DNA from 2 places in the Streptosporangium sp. NPDC051022 genome. Region 1 is predicted to be linked to the other one. Evidence: predicted binding sites of a transcription regulator. Region 1 holds the regulator's gene; the other holds the start of a gene.
The links. The regulator HrcA, encoded in region 1, represses chaperone genes, less so after heat shock. The targets are predictions, from matches to a motif close to TTGGCACTCTCNNNNNGAGAGTGCCAA.
Positions count from the first base shown of each region.

Region 2: the regulator HrcA is predicted to act here: its motif matches at 1,781-1,807, upstream of AB0N02_RS11725 (FmdB family zinc ribbon protein).

Region 1 is NZ_JBFBCF010000007.1:125,563-128,970, forward strand. It holds gene AB0N02_RS15135 (16S rRNA (uracil(1498)-N(3))-methyltransferase) at 1-525, opposite strand, end outside; gene dnaJ (molecular chaperone DnaJ) at 664-1,806, opposite strand; gene hrcA (heat-inducible transcriptional repressor HrcA) at 1,819-2,832, opposite strand; gene AB0N02_RS15150 (hypothetical protein) at 3,018-3,408, shown strand, end outside.
Region 2 is NZ_JBFBCF010000005.1:130,536-133,943, reverse strand. It holds gene AB0N02_RS11730 (MFS transporter) at 1-1,063, shown strand, start outside; gene AB0N02_RS11725 (FmdB family zinc ribbon protein) at 1,442-1,753, opposite strand; gene AB0N02_RS11720 (potassium/proton antiporter) at 1,873-3,378, opposite strand.

The DNA.
Region 1 (3,408 bases):
GGCCTCCTCGTGGAGCACGATGCCGAGCGCCGCCGCCGACAGCAGCGCGGCGACGCCCGAGGTCGTCGCGGGCTCGGTCACCTCGGGCAGGTGGAAGCGGCGGGACTGCTTGCCCGCCTCACGGGCCGTGGAACGCCAGCGGGCCAGCGCCTTGGCCGCCCGCTCGCCCTTCCACTGGGTGACGCACCGGACGGCGGCCCAGGGCACGATCACGTCGACCCCGGCCTCCGTCATCATCTCCACGGCCAGCTCGCCCCGATCTCCCTTGGGCAGCCCCTGCACGACGACCAGGCGGGGACGCGGCGGGGGCACGTCGTAGCGGCGCAGCACCTCGACGCGGAGCGAGTCCTTGCCCGCGTCCCGGACCACGCACTCGGCCACGGTCCCCGCGCCGTCGGTGAGGTCGAGCCGCTCTCCGGCGCGCAGCCGCCGTACGGCCGCCGCGTGACGCCCCTCGGGACCGCCGAAGGTGAACTCCGGCCGGGCCAGGTCGTCCGGCTCGGCCAGGAAGACCGGGACCGTCATCGGCCCTCGGCGGTGTGCGAACGCGGCCCGCCGTGTGAACCCGGCCCCGCGTGCGGACGCGTCCCGGTGCGCGGGCACGGGCGTGCCCCAGGGCCGGTCCCGCCGGCGGTCACCGGGACGGTGACCGCCGAAGCCGGGTCAGCGGCCATTGAAGGCGTCTCTCAGGCGGGAGAAGAAGCCCTGCTGCCCCGGCGCGAACTTGCCCGGCGGGCGCTCCTCGCCGCGGAGCCTGGCCAGCTCGCGCAGAAGCTCCTCCTGCGCCGGGTCGAGGCGGTTGGGCGTCTCGACGTTGACGTGGATCAGCAGGTCGCCCCTGCCGGTCTCGTTGAGGCGCTGGATGCCCCGGCCGTACAGGGGGATGGTCTGGCCCGACTGGGTGCCCGGGCGGACGTCCAGATCCTCGGTGCCGTCGAGCGTCTCCATGCTCAGGGACGTGCCGAGCGCGGCCGCGCTCATCGGGATCTGCACGGTGCAGTGCAGGTCGTCGCCGCGCCGTTCGAAGATCTCGTGGGGGCGCTCGACGATCTCCAGGAACAGGTCGCCGGGCGGGCCTCCTCCCGGGCCGATCTCACCCTCGCCGGCGAGCTGGATGTGGGTACCGTCCTCGACACCCGCCGGGATGCGGACCTTGATGGTCCGCCGGGTGCGGACCCGCCCGTCGCCGGAGCACTCCTGGCAGGGGTTGCGGATGATCGAGCCGAACCCGCCGCACTGGGGGCAGGGGCGGGAGGTCATGACCTGCCCGAGGAAGGACCTGGTGACCTGGGAGACCTCGCCCCGGCCGTGACAGACGTCGCAGGTGTCGGGGTGGGTGCCGGGCGCCGCGCCCGAGCCGGTGCAGACCTCACAGAGCACCGCGGTGTCGACGACCAGCTCGCGGGTGGTGCCGAAGGCCGACTCCCGCAGGTCGAGCTCCACCCTGATGGTGGCGTTGCGGCCCCGGCGGGCACGTGAGCGGGGACCCCGGCCCCCGCCGCCGCCGGCCGCGCCGAAGAAGGCGTCCATGATGTCGCTGAACGGGAAGCCCGCGCCGAAGCCCCCCGCGCCCGCGCCGCCCGAGGAGAACGGGTCGGCGCCCATGTCGTACATCTGGCGCTTGTTGGGGTCGGACAGCACCTCGTAGGCCTGCGTGACGTCCTTGAACCGCTCCTGGGTCTCAGGATCGGGGTTCACGTCGGGATGCAGTTCTCTGGCCAGGCGGCGGTAGGCCTTCTTGATCTCCTCCGCGCTGGCGTCGCGCCGCACCCCTAGGGTGCCGTAGTAGTCGCTCTTCGTAGCCACTTAGTTGCCCTCTTAGGATGCAGCCAGGATCTGGCTGACGTAGCGTGCCACCGCGCGCACCGCGCCCATCGTGACCGGGTAGTCCATACGTGTCGGCCCCAGCACACCGAGCCGGGCCAATTGCCTGTCCCCCGAACCGTATCCGGCGACGACGATCGACGTGCCCTGAAGACCCGTATAGGGATTCTCCGAGCCGATCCGCACCGTCAGCGCCGACAGGTCCGAGGTCTCACCGAGCAGGCGCATGAGCACCACCTGCTCCTCCAGGGCCTCCAGCACGTCGCGGAGCCCGACGGTGAAGTCGGCCCCCGCGAGGTTGGCGGCCCCGGCAAAAACGATCTTCTCATCGTGCCGGTCCACCAGGGACTCCAGCAGCACCGACAGGATCGTGGCCGCGAGCGGCCGGTCCTCCGCCGGAAGGCGGTCCGGCAGGTCCGCGACCTTGTCGGGGACACCGGCCAGCCCGCAGCCGTCCAGGCAGGCGTTGAGGATCGCGCGCAGATGTGCCACGCGGTTCTCGTCGATCACGTCGGGCAGCTCGACCACGCGCTGCTCGACCCGCCCGGTGTTGGTGATGAGCACGAACATCAGCCGACGCTCGCTGAGCGGGACCAGCTCGACGTGGCGGACCTTGGAGTCGCCCAGCGTGGGGTACTGGACCACGGCGACCTGCCGGGTCAGCTGGGCCAGCAGGCGCACCGTGCGCATCACGACGTCGTCGACGTCGACTGCGCCCGCGAGGAAGGTCTCGATGGCCCTCTTCTCGGCGCCCGACAACGGCTTCACCTGTGAGAGGCGGTCGACGAACAGCCGGTAGCCCTTGTCCGTGGGCACTCGGCCCGCGCTGGTGTGGGGCTGGGCGATGTAACCCTGCTCCTCCAGCACCGCCATGTCGTTACGGATGGTCGCGGGCGACACACCCAGGTTGTGGCGTTCCACGAGAGCCTTGGAACCCACCGGCTCGTTGGTGGACACGTAGTCCTCGACGATGGCGCGTAGGACCGCCAGCTTGCGGTCGTCAACCAACGTGCTCACCTCCCTACCTGCGCTCGGACGGGAAAACGTCAGGTCTGGCACTCTGTGTTCCCGAGTGCCAAGTGTACGGCTCCCGCCTCCGGGGTGCGATAACACGGCACCAGGATGACGAGGAACAAGCCAGTGTCAAGTCATCTGCTATCGCCATCCAAGCGTCAAGCCCCACAATTCGGTATATGTCCAATGATTTCGGATCCCCTTCGGGTGACGCCACCGCACGCGTCCCCGGCTACGGCGCCCCCCAGCAGCCCTACGGCCAGCCCACGCAGCCCTACCAGGGCGGCGGGCAGTACCAGGGCGCCCCTCCTTCCTACGGTTACCCGCCCTCCGGCTACGGAGCTCCGCAGGGCCCGCCGCCGAAGGTGAAGGTCAAGCCCGGCATCGGCTGGATCGTCGGTGTGTGGCTGCTGTTCGTGCTGAGCGTGATCATCGGCATCGGCGGCTTCGCGGGCGGCATCTTCAGCGCGGTCACCGAGGCCGCGCCCGCCACGTCGTTCGGCTCGGGCCAGAAGACGACGGTCAGCATCGACCCGGCCGACAAGCCCGCCATCTACGTCTCCGCCGCCA
Region 2 (3,408 bases), on a different contig from region 1:
CACGACACTCGGGCTCCTCCTGCTCTCCCGGGTCCGCGAGGACATCTCGGTCTTCGAGCTGAGCGCGTACCTGCTCGTGCTGGGCGTCGGCATCGGCCTGGTGATGCAGGTGCTGGTGATCGTCGTGCAGAACGCCGTGGGCTTCGAGGACCTGGGGGTGGCCACCTCCGGGGTCACCTTCTTCCGCTCCATCGGGGGCTCCTTCGGCGTCGCGGTCGCGGGGACCATCTTCACCTCGCGGCTCGCCGAGGAGCTGGTACGGCTGTCGCACACGGTCCGGCTCCCGCCCGGCCTCGATGCGGCGGTCCGGTCGGACCCGGAGGCCGTCCGGAGGCTGCCGCCCGAGACCGTGACCGCGTTCCTCACGGCGTATTCGGACGCGATCGCCCAGGTGTTCCGCTACAGCGCGCCGGTCGCCCTGGTCGCCTTCGCGGTGGCGTGGCTGCTCCCCGAGGTGCCTCTGCGCGAGACCACCAAACCGGTCGACCTGGGGGAGTGCTACGGCGCCGTGCCCACGGCGCGGTCCTCCCTCGACGAGGTCGAGCGGGGGCTGTGGCGGCTCGCCGACGCGGACATGCGCGGGGACTACTATCGCCGCCTGGGCGACATGGCCCGGCTGGATCTGCCTCCCGGCTCTGTGTGGCTGATCGCGAGGCTGGGCACCCGGGGCAGTCAGACGGGCGCGGAGCTGGCAGAACGGGCGGGGGTGACGGTCGGGCAGGGCAGGCCGTACGCCGACCTGCTCGTCGACCGGGGCCTGGCCGGCCGTACGGCCGGCGGCACGCGCCTCGAACTCACCCCGGCCGGTGAGCGGGTGGCGGACCTGCTGGTCACCGAGGTGCGCGAGGGGCTCAGGCGCATGGTCCACGACTGGGGCGTCGCTGAGCATCCAGGGCTTCGCGAACTGCTGAACAGACTGCCGCACGAGATGCTCGGATCGGCCTCCGACCGTCCTCGCGGTGGACCCGGCGGACCCGGTGGATCGGGCGGACCCGGTGGACCCGGTGGACCCGGCGGACGAGGCGGACCCGGCGGGCACAGTGGACGCGGTGGACGACCGTGAACGCGGTGAATGACGTCGGGCCCGGCGGACGAGCTGGATGACACCGACCCTGATGTGGGCCGGTGCCCGTTTCCCGTCCTGAGACGGTCGGGCTCCCCGTTCGTGGCGGCCGACCACCACCGTCGGGTGACCGGATCATCGCTCATGGTGGCCGGTCACCGCCGTACGGTGACCGAGGCGCCGTCCGTGGCGGAGACGTCGACGGTCCGCGACCGGTCCGTCATCCCCGCGACCGGTCGTCACCCCTGTGAGGCCCGGCGTCCCCGTGTCGGCCGGGCTTTCGACCCCGTGACGGCTGTCCGCCGCTTCCATGGTTGCCGCCTTCGCCGCCACGGTGACCGGCTTCGGTCCCCGGTGGCCGGTTCGGGACGGGCGGGTTCAGGAGGCGGCGGGTGCCGGGCTGCTCGCGGCGGGCGTGGGCTTCGACTCGGCGGGCTTGGAGTCGGTGGACTTCGACTCGCCGGAGGAGCCCGTGGCCGAGGACGCGCCGGAGCTCACGGTGCTGGACGAGGAGGACCGGCTGTCGGTCCGGTAGAAGCCCGAGCCCTTGAAGACGATGCCGACCGCGGAGAACACCTTGCGAAGCTCACCGGCGCAGGACGGGCACTCGGTGAGCGCGTCGTCGGAGAACTTCTGCACGATGTCGAACTCGTTGCCGCAGGCACTACAGGCGTACTGGTAGGTGGGCACGCGCTCCTCCTCTTGGGTCCGCGCCGATTGGCACTCTATTGACGCGACTGCTAATGATAGGCAGCCGACAAGCTTAAACGCGAGTCGGATCTGTCACATTCCATCCGGTATTTGGCTGATCACTTACCCAGCTCGCCGAACCAACCGGCGAGCTTGCCGCGGCGGCTGATCGCCTTCATCCGCCGTTCGACCAGTTCCCGGTGCGCCGCCGTCGTCACCACCAGGAGCTGGTCGTCGACCCTGATCCTGGTCGATCCCTCGGGCACGAACGTCCGGCCGTCCCTGACGATCAACGTGACCTGGGCGTCCGTGGGCAGTCTCAGTTCGAAGATCTCCACGCCGTGCAGCTTGGAGGTCGGCGGCACCTTGATCTGCAGCAGGTCGGCGTTGAGCTCCTCCAGCGGCGCCGACTCGACCTCCAGGTCCCGGGCCTCGTCGGGGGTGGACAGGCCGAGAGTCTTGGCCAGGAAGGGCAGCGTCGGCCCCTGGATCAGGGTGTAGACGACGACGATGACGAAGACCTCGTTGAACACCAGCTTGGCGACGCTGCTGTTCGTCGCGTTGGCGGCCCAGGGGATGGTGGCCAGCACGATGGGCACCGCGCCGCGCAGACCGGCCCAGGACAGGAAGGCCTGCTCCCGCCAGTTCAGCCGGTCGATGCGCGCCAGCCGTATCACCTGGGCGCAGATCACGATCGACAGGGGCCGGGCGACCGCGACCAGGATCAGCCCCGCCACCAGGCCCGGGATGATCGCCGAGGGCATCTCCGACGGGCTGGCCAGCATTCCGAGCATGACGAACAGGCCGATCTGGGCCAGCCAGGCCACGCCCTCGGCGAAGCCCCGCGAGGAGGCGCGGTGGGGCATGCGGGAGTTGCCCATGACCAGGGTGGCCAGGTAGACCGCGAGGAAACCGCTGCCGTGCAGGAGCACGGCGCCCGCGTAGGCGACGAACGCCAGCGCGAGCACCGCGATCGGGTACAGGCCGGAGACGGGCAGGGCGATGCGGCGCAGCGCGTACACGCCGAGCGGGCCGACCACCAGGCCGACGACCGCGCCGACGAACAGCTCGAAGACGACCATCAGCAGCGCCTGCCCCAGGCTGGGCGAGGCCGCGGCGCTCAGCAGCATCACCGCGATGACGGTGGGCGCGTCGTTGAAGCCGGACTCGGCCTCCAGGATGCCCGCCAGACGTGAGGGCAGCGGCAGGCGGCGCAGGACGGAGAAGACGGCCGCCGCGTCGGTCGAGGCGAGGACCGCGCCGAGCAGCAGCGCGGTCCGCCAGTTCATGCCGAGCAGCGTGTGCACCGCGACCGCGACGGCCGCGATGCTCACTCCCACCCCGAGGGTCGCGAGCACCAGCGCGGTGGGGATGGATCGCCGTACGTGGTGCCAGTTGGTGGTCAGACCACCTTCGGCCAGGATGACCGCGAGGGCGATCAGGCCCATCTGCTGGGCGAGCAGCGGGTTCTCGAACTGGAGCCCCAGGCCGGATTCACCGAGGAGCAGACCGAAACCCAGGAAGATCAGAAGACTGGGCAGTCCGCTGCGATGGGCGATCCGCACCGCGACGATCGCCGCGATGACGATCCCCGCCCCGAGAAGCAGCCAGACGTCCAATCCCATCTGGCCCCCTCCCTGATTACAGGGACCATT